Regions from separate parts of the Rhodoferax sp. RT4P68 genome, predicted to be linked through region 1. Evidence: predicted binding sites of a transcription regulator. Region 1 holds the regulator's gene; each other region holds the start of a gene.
The links. The regulator LexA, encoded in region 1, represses DNA repair genes until DNA is damaged. The targets are predictions, from matches to a motif close to ACTGTATNNNNATACAGT.
Positions count from the first base shown of each region.

Region 2: the regulator LexA is predicted to act here: its motif matches at 1,339-1,356, upstream of recA (recombinase RecA).
Region 3: the regulator LexA is predicted to act here: its motif matches at 1,889-1,906, upstream of AC099J_RS28395 (DUF5131 family protein).
Region 4: the regulator LexA is predicted to act here: its motif matches at 1,243-1,260, upstream of imuA (translesion DNA synthesis-associated protein ImuA).

Region 1 is NZ_JBWMBB010000006.1:28,408-32,095, forward strand. Features, by position in the region: gene AC099J_RS14415 (D-2-hydroxyacid dehydrogenase family protein) at 1-785, opposite strand, end outside; gene AC099J_RS14420 (hypothetical protein) at 961-1,365, opposite strand; gene lexA (transcriptional repressor LexA) at 1,497-2,189, opposite strand; gene adk (adenylate kinase) at 2,694-3,350, opposite strand; gene kdsB (3-deoxy-manno-octulosonate cytidylyltransferase) at 3,499-3,688, opposite strand, start outside.
Region 2 is NZ_JBWMBB010000001.1:332,528-336,215, forward strand. Features, by position in the region: gene recX (recombination regulator RecX) at 1-100, opposite strand, end outside; gene recA (recombinase RecA) at 226-1,278, opposite strand; gene AC099J_RS01525 (MarR family winged helix-turn-helix transcriptional regulator) at 1,422-1,892, shown strand; gene AC099J_RS01530 (response regulator) at 1,929-2,603, shown strand; gene AC099J_RS01535 (sensor histidine kinase) at 2,600-3,688, shown strand, end outside.
Region 3 is NZ_JBWMBB010000018.1:9,841-13,528, reverse strand. Features, by position in the region: gene AC099J_RS28400 (three-Cys-motif partner protein TcmP) at 1-955, opposite strand, end outside; gene AC099J_RS28395 (DUF5131 family protein) at 991-1,854, opposite strand; gene AC099J_RS28390 (efflux RND transporter periplasmic adaptor subunit) at 2,134-2,937, opposite strand; gene AC099J_RS28385 (preprotein translocase subunit SecA) at 2,934-3,688, opposite strand, start outside.
Region 4 is NZ_JBWMBB010000009.1:2,912-6,599, forward strand. Features, by position in the region: gene AC099J_RS18985 (Y-family DNA polymerase) at 1-492, opposite strand, end outside; gene imuA (translesion DNA synthesis-associated protein ImuA) at 440-1,231, opposite strand; gene AC099J_RS18995 (alpha-ketoglutarate-dependent dioxygenase AlkB) at 1,334-1,918, shown strand; gene AC099J_RS19000 (SOS response-associated peptidase family protein) at 2,000-2,932, shown strand; gene AC099J_RS19005 (LysE family translocator) at 3,621-3,688, shown strand, end outside.

The DNA of each region.
Region 1 (3,688 bases):
CCGCGGTTCAGGCCTGCCAGCAGGGCGTCTGTCTCGATCAGCTCAGCGCGCGAGGTGTTGACCAGCAGCGATGTGGGCTTCATGCGCGACAAGTCCTCCAACGTGACGATGCCGCGCGTCTCCTCGTTCAGGCGCAGGTGCAGGGAGACGACGTCGCAGTTGGCAAACAGTTCCTGCTGACTGGAGGCGACGTGGTGGCCATCGGCAGCTGCGCGCTCGCACGATCCGGCACGGCCCCATACCAGCACGCGCATGCCGAACGCGCGAGCGTAGGTGCTGACGATCTGCCCGATGCGGCCATAGCCGAAGATGCCCAGGGTCTTTTCCCGCAGCACGGTGCCCAGGCCGAAGTTCGCCGGCATCGATGCGGTCTTCAACCCGGACTGCTGCCACGCGCCGTGCTTGAGGTTGCCGATGTACTGCGGCAGCCGCTTGGTCGCAGCCATGATCAGAGCCCAGGTCAGCTCTGCAGGCGCCACTGGCGAACCCACGCCTTCGGCCACGGCGATGCCGCGCTCGGTGCAGGCCGCCACGTCCACGTGGGCACCGACACGGCCGGTCTGGGCGATCAGCTTGAGCTTGGGCAGTTTCTCGATCAACAGGCGATTCAGGTGCGTACGCTCGCGGATCAGCACGATGATGTCCGCATCGCGCAGCCGCACCGAAAGCTGGCCTAGTCCCTTGATCGTATTGGTGAAGACCTTGGCCGCGTAGGGATCGAGCTTGGCAGCGCAATCGAGCTTGCGCACCGCGTCCTGGTAGTCATCGAGGATCACAATGTTCATGCGGGCATTGTGCCTCGCGTGCCGTGCAGAGCCGGCCAGCCAGACGGCTTCGACGGGGCTGCCGTCCGGGCTGGCGGCCGTGTGACATCGGCGTGTTGGCCGGCGTGTTGGCCGGCGTGTCAGCCGGTGCGTCGGCCGGTGCGTCAGCCGACGACGCAACGCTCGGCGCCGTCAGTCAGCTGCGGTCGAAACCGCTGGCCGCTTCTGCAGCGGCCAGCCGGTCCAGTTCGGCGCAGACATCGGCCATACGGCCGGAGATCACCATGCGGCCCGCCGCGTTGCGCGCCTGGTGGGGCTCGACGACACGCAGCACCCGCAGTGGCATCGTCGCGCCGGCCCGATGCGGCCCGCGCTCTGTCAGCCGGTCGCTCCGGTTGGCAGCGCTGGCCCATCTGCCGAGCAAGCGGCGCGCCAGACGGGCGACGCGGTGCCGCGCTGCAGGCTGCACCGGCGGCGTGCCGCTCCGGTGCACTCGGGCTGGCGCAGTGCTGCTGGCACGGCCAAGCTGTGGCCAGTGCAGTTCGAGCCACGCAGGCAGGGCTTGAACCACGCGAGCGGCTGCGAAGATTGCGATTCCCATGTCAACTCCTCTCCCCGAAATAAGGGGGTGTACACAGGCAGGATTGGTCGATAAGCCCGCAGCGAGAGGGTTGTCGTGCCACTGCACGGCCAAACGCCCGCCACCTCGCGCTGCGGACAAGTACGTACCGCTTACATCAGCATGGTGTTGCGGATCAGGCCGACGGCCAGACCTTCGATTTCGAACGGCTCACCGGGCTCCACGACGATGGTCGGATAGTCCGGGTTTTCGGGTAGCAACTCGATGTTGTCCTTGTTGCGCCGGTAGCGCTTGACCGTGACTTCGTCGCCGATGCGGGCGACGACGATCTGACCGCTCTTGGCGTCTTTGGTGGCACGCACTGCCAGCAGGTCACCGTCCATGATGCCGATGTCGCGCATGGACATACCGCGCACGCGTAACAGGTAATCGGGCTTGTGCTGGAACAGGCTGCTTTCGACGTAATAGGTCTGGTCCACATGCTCCTGCGCCAGGATCGGCGAGCCGGCCGCCACACGGCCGATCAAGGGCAGTGCCAGCTGAGCCAGCTCTTGCAGCGGCAACATGAATTGCTTGTTGCGCGCGGCGTGCAGAGAGCGCAGCATGTCGCCGCGCAACCGGATGCCGCGAGATGTCCCGCTCACCAATTCGATGGCGCCCTTGCGCGCCAGGGCCTGCAGGTGCTCTTCAGCCGCGTTGGCGGACTTGAACCCCAGTTCGCTGGCGATCTCTGCGCGAGTCGGGGGCGCGCCGGTGTTGGCAATGGCGGACTGGATCAATTCCAGAATCTGTTGCTGCCGAGCCGTGAGCTTGACAGGGAAGGCATTGGACGAAGCGTCGGACATGGCATTTCCTTTCGGGCTGGAGCAGTTCTGTTGATATTTCCAGTATCTGTATTTTTAACCAGTTTTCTGCACTGTGCAAGCATTCGCTGCAGCTTGCCCACCTCGGTCGGGATTTCGTGGCTTCCTGCAACGGGGGTACGGAGGCGTCAGTGGCCGTTGCCTGCCACGGCCGTCGTGCAATGGATTGCGCATGCGGACCCACCCGCGCAGGCAGGGCGTGCTGACCTGCGCAGTCCTGCGCTTCGAGAGTGTCTTGTGGGAGCGTGAAGGTTAGCGGCACGGGCTTGCATCCGTGCATCGGCAGTCGGCGCAGGCAGTCCGGCAACGCCGCCTGCACTGTGGCGAGCCTGAATATCAAACCGTGTTGTCAGCGCTGCCATGAGCACTGCACGTTTCGGGCCGTACGGCCGCAAGTTGACTGGCCGTGCCTCGCATGCTGCGACGCCTCGAACGTCCGCCCGTCGAACCGCCGTCAGGCAGCAGGCAGCGTGCGCCTGGTGGCCGTCAGTCGGCCAGGGCTGCCAGCGCGCGCGCGGTGATCTCGTCGACCGTGCCCGTGCCCGAGATGCTGCGGTATTTGGGTGCCTGCGCCGGGTCGGCTGCAGCCCATTTGGCGTAGTACTCGACCAACGGTCGGGTCTGTGCGCTGTAGACCTCCAGGCGCTTCGCGACGGTCTCCTCGCGATCGTCGTCGCGCTGCACCAGAGGCTCGCCCGTGACGTCGTCGACGCCCTCGACCTTGGGGGGGTTGAACTTGGCGTGGTACGTGCGGCCCGACGGCGCGTGCGAGCGGCGCCCGCTCATGCGTTCGATGATGGCGTCGAAGGGAACGTCGATTTCCAGCACGTAGTCGAGCTTCACGCCCGCGGCCTTCATCGCGTCGGCCTGGGGGATGGTGCGGGGGAAACCGTCGAACAGGAATCCGTTGGCGCAGTCCGGCGCGGTGATGCGCTCCTTGACCAGGCCGATGATGATGTCGTCCCCCACAAGGGCACCCGAATCCATGACCGATTTGGCCTGCACGCCCAACGGGCTGCCCGCCTTGACCGCAGCGCGCAACATGTCGCCAGTGGAGATCTGGGGAATCCCGAACTTTCTGCAGATGAAGGTGGCTTGCGTGCCTTTGCCGGCGCCCGGCGCGCCCAACAGAATCAGTCTCATGGATGTCCTCGGATGTTGTGAAGCTCGCGACACTGCTGGCAGAGCGTGCCGCCGCAGTGTTTCATGCGACCGAGGATAGCATGCGACCTTCCGTGATTTGCGCTCTTGACGCCGGCCCGCACGTCCCCCAGGCGCCTGCGGCGAACGGTTAGAACAGCCGCCGCACGCGCTCCAGGTCTTGCGGAGTGTCCACGCCCACCCCCGGCGGCTCGTGCGTCACGTGCACGGCGATCTCGTGGCCGTGCCACATCGCGCGCAGTTGCTCCAGGGCCTCGATGTTCTCGATAGGCGACTGTGCGAGCAGTGGAAACTGGCGCAGGAAGCCAGCGCGATAGCCG
Region 2 (3,688 bases), on a different contig from region 1:
GCTTGCGCTCGAGCTCGCTGCGCGAGTGCTCGCGCTGGCTCAGGTAGCGCAACGCGCGCCCCTTGAGCGACAGCGTGGGCCGCGCCGCGCCGGGGCTCACAGCTGGACCTTCGCAGTGCGCACTGTGGTGCGCGCTTGGGTGAGGCGACCCGGCGCGGGGCTCACGGCGGTCCCTTGGTGCTGCGCACGGCGGTGGCTGGGCGTCCTCGGGCGGCCGGGCGACACTCAGGCCGCAGCGGCGACCACGTCGGCCGGCAGCAGCGCGATGCCCAGGCTCTCGCGCACCTTGTTCTCGATCTCGCGCGCCAGGTCACGGTTCTCGCGCAGGAACTCACGCGCGTTGTCGCGGCCCTGGCCGATCTTCTCGCCGTTGTAGGCATACCAGGCGCCAGACTTGTCGACGATACGCGCCTCCACGCCCATGTCGATGATCTCGCCCTCGCGCGAAATGCCCTCACCGAACAGGATGTCGAACTCGGCCGTCTTGAACGGAGGCGCCACCTTGTTCTTGACCACCTTGACCTTGGTCTCGTTGCCGATCGCGTCGTCGCCCTTCTTGATGGTGCCGGTGCGCCGGATGTCCAGCCGCACCGAGGCGTAGAACTTCAGCGCGTTGCCGCCGGTCGTGGTCTCGGGGCTGCCGAACATCACGCCGATCTTCATGCGGATCTGGTTGATGAAGATGACCATGCAGTTGGTCTTCTTGATCGTGGCCGTCAGCTTGCGCAGCGCCTGGCTCATCAGCCGGGCCTGCAGGCCGGGCAGCGAATCGCCCATTTCGCCTTCCAACTCGGCCTTGGGCGTCAGCGCGGCGACCGAGTCGACCACGATCAGATCGACCGCGCCCGAGCGCACCAGCGAATCGACGATTTCCAGTGCCTGCTCGCCGGTGTCGGGCTGGCTGATCAGCAACTCCTGCAGGTTAACGCCCAGCTTTTGCGCGTACTGGATGTCCAGCGCGTGCTCGGCGTCGACGAACGCGCAGGTGCCGGCCTGCTTCTGCATCTCGGCGATGACCTGCAGCGTCAGCGTGGTCTTGCCCGACGATTCCGGGCCGTAGATCTCGACCACGCGGCCACGCGGCAGGCCGCCGACGCCCAGCGCGATGTCCAAACCGAGCGAGCCGGTGGAGACGACCTGGATGTCCTCGATCACCTCACCCTCGCCCAGCCGCATGATCGTGCCCTTGCCGAACTGCTTTTCGATCTGGGCCAGTGCGGCTTGCAGGGCCTTGGCCTTCTCGGCTTGGGCGGCGGTGGTCTTGACGGGTGCATCCATGAGAAAACTCCTTGAAATCAATGGCTTGAAGAATGCATCCGGTGCCTGCAGAAGGCCTTGTCTGGATGCTTGAACAGTAGTTTACGGCAGCATTGAAAAACAAAACCCCGTTTTTTAGTCAGTTTGTCTTACTATTTGAAGCCATGGAATCGGTCTCTGCAGAAGCTTGGCGCACAACCCATCTGGGCCGACTGATGGGCGATGCGCTGCGCCGCTTCGACGCTCGCGTGCTGGAACTGATGGCGCATGACGAACAGGTGCCGCTGGCCTTGTCCAACCTGGCGGCGCGGGCCCAGGTCAGCGCCGCCCACGTGCACATCACGCGTCATCTGGACAGCGGCGGCACCCGCCCCAGCGAGCTGGCGGCGCGTGCCGGCATCAGCAAGCAGGCCATGGGCGACCTGCTGGACCAGTGCGAAGCCTGGGGACTGGTGACACGGGAGCCCGACCCGCTGGATGCGCGCGCCCGGCGCGTGGTCTTCACCGCGAGCGGCCACGCGTGGCAGCAGGCCTTTCGCAGCGCCATCGCGCAGGCTGAGCGGGAGTTTCGCGACGCCGTGGGCGCCGAGGTGGCCACGGTGGTCGCGCTGGGGCTGGAAGCCTATGCCTCCTAGAATCCGCCGGCCCCGCCAACCCGATGGAGACCCGATATGCGCATCCTGATTGCCGAAGACGACCAGGTGCTGGCAGACGGGCTGCTGCGCGCACTGCGTAGTTCCGGCGCGGCGGTGGACCACGTGGCCAGCGGCACCGAGGCCGATGCCGCGCTGCGCACCAGCAGCCAGTTCGACCTGCTGATCCTGGACCTGGGCCTGCCCAAGATGCATGGCCTGGAGGTGCTCAAGGCCTTGCGCGGCCGCGGCTCCAGCCTGCCGGTGCTGATCCTCACGGCGGCCGACAGCATCGATGAGCGTGTCAAGGGCCTGGATTACGGCGCCGACGACTACATGGCCAAGCCCTTCTCGCTGCAGGAACTGGAGGCCCGCGTGCGTGCCTTGACCCGGCGCGGCATGGGCGGCACCAGCAGTGCCATCCGCCACGGCCCGCTGGAATACGACCAGGCCGGACGCGTGGCCACCATCGACGGCAAGATGGTCGAGCTGTCGGCACGTGAGCTGGGCTTGCTGGAAGTCCTGCTCCAACGCGCCGGCCGCCTGGTCAGCAAGGACCAGCTGGTCGAGCGCCTGTGTGAGTGGGGCGAGGAGGTCTCGACCAATGCGATCGAGGTCTACATCCACCGCCTGCGCAAGAAGATCGAGAAAGGCCCAATCCGCATCGCCACGGTGCGCGGCCTGGGCTACTGCCTGGAAAAAATAGCGACGTGAAGATCTTCCAGCGCGAGCAGCGGTCGCTGTTCGGCGAGATCCTGGACTGGATGCTGACGCCGCTGCTGCTGCTGTGGCCCGTCAGCCTGGCGCTGACCTGGCTGGTGGCCCAGGGCATCGCCGGCAACCCGTTCGACCGCGCGCTGGAATACAACGTGCGCGCGCTCGCCCAGCTGGTGGCGGCGCCGCAGCCGGGCCGTGCGCAGTTCAACCTGCCGCAACCGGCGCGCGAGATCCTGCGCGCCGACGACTCCGACGAAGTCGTCTACCAGGTGCTGGGCGCTCGAGGCGAACTTTTGGGCGGTGACCGCGACCTGCCCTTGCCGCGCGACATGGACCAGGCCTTTCCGGGCGAGGTGCGGCTGCGCGACGACGAGTTGCGCGGGCTGGAGGTGCGCGTGGCCTACGCCTGGGTGGCGCTGGAGCCGCCGGGCTCGGCGCCCGCGCTGGTGCAGGTCGCAGAGACCCGCGAGAAGCGCTCGGTGCTGGCCGCCGAGATCATCAAAGGCGTGATGCTGCCGCAGTTCGTCATCCTGCCGCTGGCCGTGCTGCTGGTGTGGCTGGCGCTAGTGCGCGGCATCAGGCCTCTGAATGAGCTGGAGGAGCGCATCCGCGCGCGCAAACCCGACGACCTGTCGCCGCTGGACGAGCGCGCCGTGCCGCTGGAGGTGGCGCCGCTGGTCTCGTCCGTCAACGACTTGCTGACGCGGCTGAAGGATTCCATCGCCACGCAAAAGCGCTTTCTGGCCGACGCCGCACACCAGCTCAAGACACCGCTTGCCGGGCTGCGCATGCAGGCCGACCTGGCGCAGCGTGAGGGCGCCGGCACCGACGAGCTCAAGCAGTCGCTGCAGCAGATCCGCCGCTCCAGCATGCGCGCCACGCACACGGTGAACCAGCTGCTGGCAATGGCACGCGCCGAGAACGGCGGCGTTCCTATCACGCGCCAGCCCTGCGACCTGGCGCGGCTGGTGGTCGACGTGGTGCAGGAAGCCCTGCCGCGCGCGCTGGAGCGGCGCCTGGACCTGGGCTACGAAGGTGCCGCGCCCGGCACGCCGGGCATGCTGCTGGAGGGCAACGCCACC
Region 3 (3,688 bases), on a different contig from region 1:
GAAATCCCATGACGGGAGCCTCTAGCATGTTCAAGCCCGGCCCGCCGTAGTGAATGAAATGGTTTTGGTGCTGCCAGTGCACCTGCTTCATCACATCCTGCGCGCGAGGATGCTGGGACAGATGCACAAGCCAATACTCGCCCTGCCCGCTGCCCTCCCCCCGGATGAAGAACGGCGTGAAGTACTGGGCACCGCACTCACGCACCAGCGCCTGGTACAGCGCGGCCTGGATGACGCGCCGCCAGTCCGCGGAGTTCTCCTCCTTGATCCTCTCAATCGAATGCCCGCCCAGTTCCGATCGAATATCAATGGCCAGCTTCCGCGACACGTGGTCGGCGAACTGGTCATTGGTGTAGGTGGCAAAGGCGGAGACGTGAAACGTGAGCACTACCTCGCTTTTTGGCGAATCCCGAAAGATCTCCTGGATGAGCGGTGCAGGAACATCGCTGTATCCATACTGATCTAGAAAGAACAGTGCGGTGCGTGCCAGAGGCGTGTGGCTGCTGATAAGTTGAAAGACCTTGGGCGATGCCGCCACGAAGTCTTCATTGATCAAGTGGATCGTGGAGCCGATCAGCGGACCATAACCTCGATCTAGCAACACCTGCTTCAGATGAGCGAGCGCCTTGGCATCCTTGTCAACGAAGACGTATAGAACGTCGAGCGCAACTGGTTTCGTCCTCTTCGCATTGACCCGAACACACGCCTCCTCAACTGCCTGGAGCATGCGTAGTGGGGAACCAAGCACCTCCGCTCCCCTGCCCTTCAGCGAGTAGAGACCACCACCGCAGAAGCCATCGACCAGCGTGATGCGAAGCTTTTCGCGCCCGCGCGCGTTTAGAGTGCGCTGTTCAAAATACCGGATCAGATAGCCGACCAGCACCTCATGCTTGGTAACGCTGTGCGGGTCGATTTGCGCCGGCCCGTTCGACCAATCGTAGTGACTCTGTGCCAAGCGCCTTACCCTTTCGTGGTGCGGTACGAACGATGCTAAACGCGTGTACTCGGGCTCGGAAATTGATCCCAGTGGCGACCGCTGAGCGACCGGCCGGCCTTCCCTTTGCCGACGCCCGCGAGCTTGACCTCGGATCCGTCCCGCCGGACAACGTGGATCGGCGTGCGGCCTGTCACCGCATCGCCAGCCAACTCAACCGGGGCCCAGTGTCCCCATTGCTTGAAGTGGAAGGCCACGCCTTCGGCGTTGCATTGCTTCCGCAGATTCTCTGGCCATTGCGGATCCATGGGCCGCGACCCCGGCCCCGATTCCCCGCCGGCGATGACCCAGTCCACACGGGTACCCTTCTGTCCGGTCTTCAACCACGGACGCAGTTCCAAGGGGCCCAAAAGCGGCTCGCAGGACAGGAAGCGCACAGCAGGCGTCTCAAACTCCAACAGGTACTTGATACGCTTGTCCGCCGACTCCTGGTGCTCCACAGTAGCGCCAAGCCAAACGTTGCGTGGCAACTCGTAGCCCTTGGGCAACTGCTTACGCACGAGATGAATACGTTTGGTCAGCAGTAGCCAGTCGAGATGCGGCGTGGCCTCGATAAGTTCGAAGAGCCGCAGGCGATGGGGGACTAGATCTTTACGGTTCTCGAAGACGTCCGCCATCGACGCGCAGAACACGCGTTGCCGCGCTCCGCTTGCCATTGCCTCCCGGTTCCACTTCAGCGGCTCTTTCCAATGCGCATCACTGAAGAAGCGCCGCTCGGCCGCAGCCCCCCAGACATCAACGCCCAAGCGCTTGGCCCAAACCTCGGCGTAGCAGTGGTCGCACGCGTCCGAAACGCGAACACACCCCCACCAAGGATTGAAGGTGTGATGCGTCCATTCAATGCGTGTGTCTTTGCCCATGGTCGTTGTCTTGAGGCAAATTCTAGCCTGGAGATCTGTATTTTTATACAGATCTGATCTGTGCCGACTTCAATAGCCTATGGCGCACATGGTCTCCCCGACCAATACGCACCTCAATCGCTCCAACGTGTGCCAGCCAACATGCGCACTCGTACTCGGGCCCTACAATTGAGCCTGTGCGCAGCTCCGACAGGCAGCTCTACGGCAGCGAGACCAAGACGGCACATGTCCGTTCAGAGCGCAAAGCGGGTACTGGCCGTGCTTGCCAATCCCTCGCCTTCAGAACGTCGCACTGCACCGCACCCCCAGCGGCACCTTGCCGGCAGGGTTCGGCAACTCCAGCCGCACACCAAACGTGCCGCTCGCCGAATCAATCACCGTGTCGACCACCCGCACCTTGGCGGGGTACTCCCCACCGAACGGCGCCTCGGGTTTGACCGCCAGCGTGTCGCCCACCTTCACGCGTCCGTGCAGCGCCACCGGCAGCACCATCTCTACGCGCGCGGGGTCGGTCTGCGCCAGCTTCAGGATGGGGCTGGCGCTGTCGCCTGACTGGGCCAACTCGCCGGGGTTCTGCAGCCGCTCCATCACCACGCCGCCGACCGGGCTCACGATGGTGCGCCGGCCCAGCTCTGCGGCCAGGCGATGCGCCTCCAGCTTGGCCAGCTCGCGGCTGTCGCGCGCCTCCAGCAGGTCGGCCTCGGCCACGCGCGATTCGGCCAGCGCGTCGTCGCGGTCCTGGCTGGAGACAAACTTTTCCTTCACCAGTTCCTCGCGCCGGCGCAGCTTGTCCTTGGCGTGCGAGAGGCGCGCCTCGGCCGCGGCCACGTTGCCCTGCATCACGGCGCGGTAGCGGGCCGAGTCCAGCGCGGCCTTCTCTGCGCCCGCATCCAGCAGCACCAGCGGCTGGCCCTTGCGCACGGTGGCGCCACGGTCAACGGGGATGTCGGTGATCAGCGCGGTGACGGTGCTGCGGATCGACAGCTTTTGCGCCGGCTCGATCAGGCAAGGCGCGACCTCGGCCCGCAGGGGGGCGGTTGCCAGCAGGCCAGTGGCCAGCAGGGCGATGGCGGCGTGCCTCATAGCCGCCCCGACATCGACATCAGATCGGCCAGCTGGTTGTCCAGCCGCAGAGCCTCACGTCGCCCATCGCGGTGCTGGCGCTCGGCCGCGCGCTGGGCCAGGCCGCGCAGCACACGCAATGCCAGCCGCCCCGCACCCGCGCCCTGCAGGCCGCGCGCCACAGCCGCCAGGGCCGGCGTGAATTCGCGGAACAGCGCATCGTCGAACGCCACGATGCACTGCGCACTGCCGGCGTCACCCTGCCGCCCGGCGCGGCCGAACAGCTGGCGGTCGACGCGGCTCGACCCATGGTGCTCGCTGAGGATCACATGCAGCCCGCCCGCGCGCAGCACGTCGGCCGGCAGCTTGATGTCGGTGCCGCGCCCGGCCATGTTGGTGGCCACCGTCACCGTGCCGGGCAGGCCGGCGGTGCGCACCAGCTCGGCCTCGGCCGCGTCCTGCTGCGCGTTGAGCACGCGATGCACGATGCCGCGCGTGTGCAGCACGGCCGACAGTTCCTCCGACACGTCGACCGACCCCGTGCCCACCAGAACCGCGCGGCCGGCCGCAAGCAGCGCCTGCACTTCCTGTGCGATGCGCTGCCATTTGGCCTCGGTGTCGGGCAGCACGATGTCGGGCCAGCGGCGGCGTGCCGACGGCCGGTGCGTCGGCACGACCAGCGTGCGCAGGCCATAGCAGCCGCGGATCTCGCCACGCACCTCGCGCGCCGTGCCAGTCATGCCCGACAGCCGCAGATAGCGCGCGAAGAAGC
Region 4 (3,688 bases), on a different contig from region 1:
GTGGGCCTCCGGCCGCAGCCCGTAGGCCTGGTCCAGCGCGATCAGCAGCTGCGCGTCGAAGCGTCGGCTGATGCCCCCGCGCGGCAGCGCGCGCACGTCGCCCAGGCGGCGGCAGCCCAGTTGCGTCAGCGTGGTCTGGTGCGGCCGCACGGCCGCCAGGACCTCCATCGGCAGCGCGTCCAGCAGGCCGGCCAAGGCGCCGCGCAGGCCATTCTCATGCCCGGCCCACGCGAACGCGATGGCCGCCAGGCTGGTCGGCGCCCAGGCCACCTGGCCGACGTCCTGGTCCTGGGCGTGCACCACGATCCGGTCGCGCAACGCGCGCCTGCCGCCGAACAGGCGAGCGCTGGCGTCCACCTCGAGCACCACGGCGTCTTCGACGAGGGCCACGCGCGGGGAGAACTGCAGCGCCCAGGTCGCCAGTCCGCGCAGTGGCACGTCAAGCGGCGGAGGGTGCGCGTCGGGCCGCAACAGCAGGGCGGCCCACAGCATGGGGAGCCTCGCGAACCACCGGTGGGGCCACACGCCGCATGCGCGGTGTGAGCACGGACGTCAGGCCGCCGGGCACGGAGGGCGGCGACAGCGGCTGCGCGTGCGACGGCCCGCGACGCTTGAGGATCTGGACGTCCAGGTGCCAGTCCTGGGTGGACTGCGCCTGCACGCGCAACGGCGCGGCCGAGGATTCGTGCCGGGCCGCCTCGGGGCGGCACAGGAACACCGGCCCGTCGCACGCCAGCGCGCAGACCTGCAGGCGGCGCAGCTGTTCGGGCCGGGCGTTGGGCAGCCAGGCGATGACCGCGCCGGCGGCGTTCGACTTGATGAGCTGCTCGGTGATCCACAGCCGTTCCGCCGGCGCATCGGCCTGGATCCAGATGAACTGTCGCTCGCTCAGACCCATGTGCTGCAGGCCGGGCAGGTGCGGATGCCGGGGCGGCCCAATGACCACGACCTGCCCGCCCGCCTGCACCACCTGGGCCAGGCTGGGGGACAGCAGCCGCCATTCGATGACGCAGGGCTGTGCGGCCAGGATCTCGGTGACGGAGCGTCGCAGCCAACCACCGCCCGGCAGTTCCGCATCGAGCGCCGCCCAGCCCGACGAGACGGATTCGACGACCTGATGGCCCAGCGCATCGCCCCGCCACACCGCATCGGCGATGTGCGGCGCGAGCCGCAACGGCGCAGGGGCACCGGTGGCTTGAGGGGATTCGGAGGCAATGGCGACGGCGGGCATGGTCTAAAATAACTGTACATCAATACAGTATCACGATCGTCGCCACGTGGCTGTCGGTGCATCGCACGCGGCGTCCGAACCGACGTCGTGCCGGAGTGCCGCATGCAGAGCGACTTGTTCGCCGACACCGAGACCGCGTCCATCCCGGGCCTGCGCTACCAGCCGGAATTTCTGACGGCCGCGCAGGAGGCTGAGTTGCTGGACATCATCCGCAGCTTGCCGCTGCGCCCGGCGCAGTACAAGGCGTACCTGGCGCGCCGGCACGTGGTCAGCTTCGGGGGCACCCGCGACGTCGACACCCACCCGCTGCGCGTTGGCGCGGCGCTGGACGCGCGGCTGGTGCCGCTGCGCGACCGCGTGGCCCACTGGCTGGGCGTGAAGCCGGACCGGCTCGTGCAGGTGCTGGTGGCGTCGTACGCGCCGGGCACTCCGCTGGGGTGGCACCGCGATGTGCCCGAGTACGAGACCATTGCGGGGGTCTCGCTCGGAAGCACGGCCACGCTGCGGTTCCGGCCGTATCCGCCTGACCTGCCGGCCAGGCGGCATGCCGTGCAGCTGGACGTGGCGCCGCGTTCAATCTACAGCCTGGAAGGCACGGCCCGCTGGGGCTGGCAGCACTGCGTGCCACCGGTGCGGTCGCAGCGCTGGTCGATCACGTTCAGGACACCTCGGGCGGGAAGACCGTGAATCGGTCCCACACGCTCCCCGGCAATGCCGTCGGCGCCTTCCACGGCTGAACCCTGCGTGGCCCTGGCGCTACGATGCCCCATGTGCTATTCATCCCGCATCGAGGCCGAGTACCGCAGGTATGTGCGAGAGATGGGCGCGCGCATGAGCTTCCACGACTACCACCAGGTGTTCTGGGAGCGGCCCGGCGGGCGCAACATCAAAGTACCGCGCGCGATCGAGGATGCGTTCTTGGCCGGCGACAGCGAGGACGAGCGCAGGATCGCCGCACTGATCCACGCGCACCGGGCCGCAGAGGCCGTCCGCATGGACCAGGAGCTGTTCGCGCAGCGCAAGCGCTTGGCCGATGCCGAGCGCAAGTTGGCCTTGAAGCCGACCAAGGCGGCCAGCGAAAGCCAGCGCATCGCGACCTCCAAGATCGAGCAGTTCATGGCCCGGATCACGGATCTCCAGCGCGCGGACGGCAAGAGCGGCGATGCGCGCATCTTCCCGGGCACCTATGCGCACGTCCTGATTGTGGAGAACGGTGAGCGCGTGCTCAAACCCATGCGCCATGGCTGCCGGCCGGCCGGCAAGCCGGCGCTTTACGACACCAAGTACCCGGGCACCTACAACGCACGCCGAGACAACCTCGAAGGGTTCTGGAAGCAGCAGTTCGGCCACACCCACGGCGTCGCGTTCTGGTGGCAGTTCTACGAGCACGTCGACCGCGGCGGCCAGGACGTTGTGCTGGAGTTCACACCGGCCACTGGCGAACTGATGGCCGTTGCGTGCCTGTACTCGCACTGGACACCGCCGGCGGGTTCAACCGAGCCGGCGCTGTGGTCCTTCGCGGCAGTCACCGACGAGCCGCCGCCAGAGGTCGCGGGGGCGGGGCACGACCGCTGCATCATCCCGCTGCAGGCCCGGCACCTGGACACTTGGTTGAATCCCGATGCGCAAGACCTGCCGGCCCAGCATGCGGTGCTGGATGACCGCGAGCGGTACTTTTACGACCACCGGATGGCGGCGTGACTCGGAGTGTGGGTCGAAGCACCTGGCAGTTTGTGGAATCGATCCGTTTGCGAAGGCATACAGGGGAGTTGGGGGCAGCCCGACATGGCGGATTCGAGGTGGCTGCTGCGGGATCGTAGTGGTCGCGGCATTGGACCCATGGAGATTTTGCAGCGGTCGCCTGTTGACCCGTATCGGTTGCCCGGGCCGGAACAGCGAAGGCCGGGTTAAGCCGGGGCTCGGGCGGTCACCTAGATTGGCAGCAACCGCGCTGCGCCCGTCGCCTCGCGATCCCGAGCGACAGCAGTGCAGCGGTTGCTGCCGGTGACCTGCAGCGGCCGTACTCACGCTGCCCGCAATCAAGCCGTCGTTCGGCTGGGCGCCAGGCGCTGGCCTGAATGACCGCGGTACGAGGTACAGCGGTCGCACGAATCCATTGGGGCGATTCGCGCAGCGTCGACGGCCGCTTCTGAACTCTGGGTGACCAGAGAAGTTGTCACTTTTTGCCAACCCTCAAATGACGTCTAGGCACGTCCCCTTTTGCGATCACTTTGCGCGAGTTAAGCTCCACAGCGCAAGGCGGCCCGGTGTTGGGTTGCAGCGCGAAGTGGCGTGGCCTGACGATGGAATTCGGGAAGTCTTTGCAGGCGTGAGGGTGCGCCGCGACTGCACGCTCTTTTTCCATTGACGAAAGCAGAACGCTGTGGACATGACACTTCTGATGAGCTTCCTTGGACTATCCATCCTGGAGACGATCGTGCCCGGTCCCACGCTTGC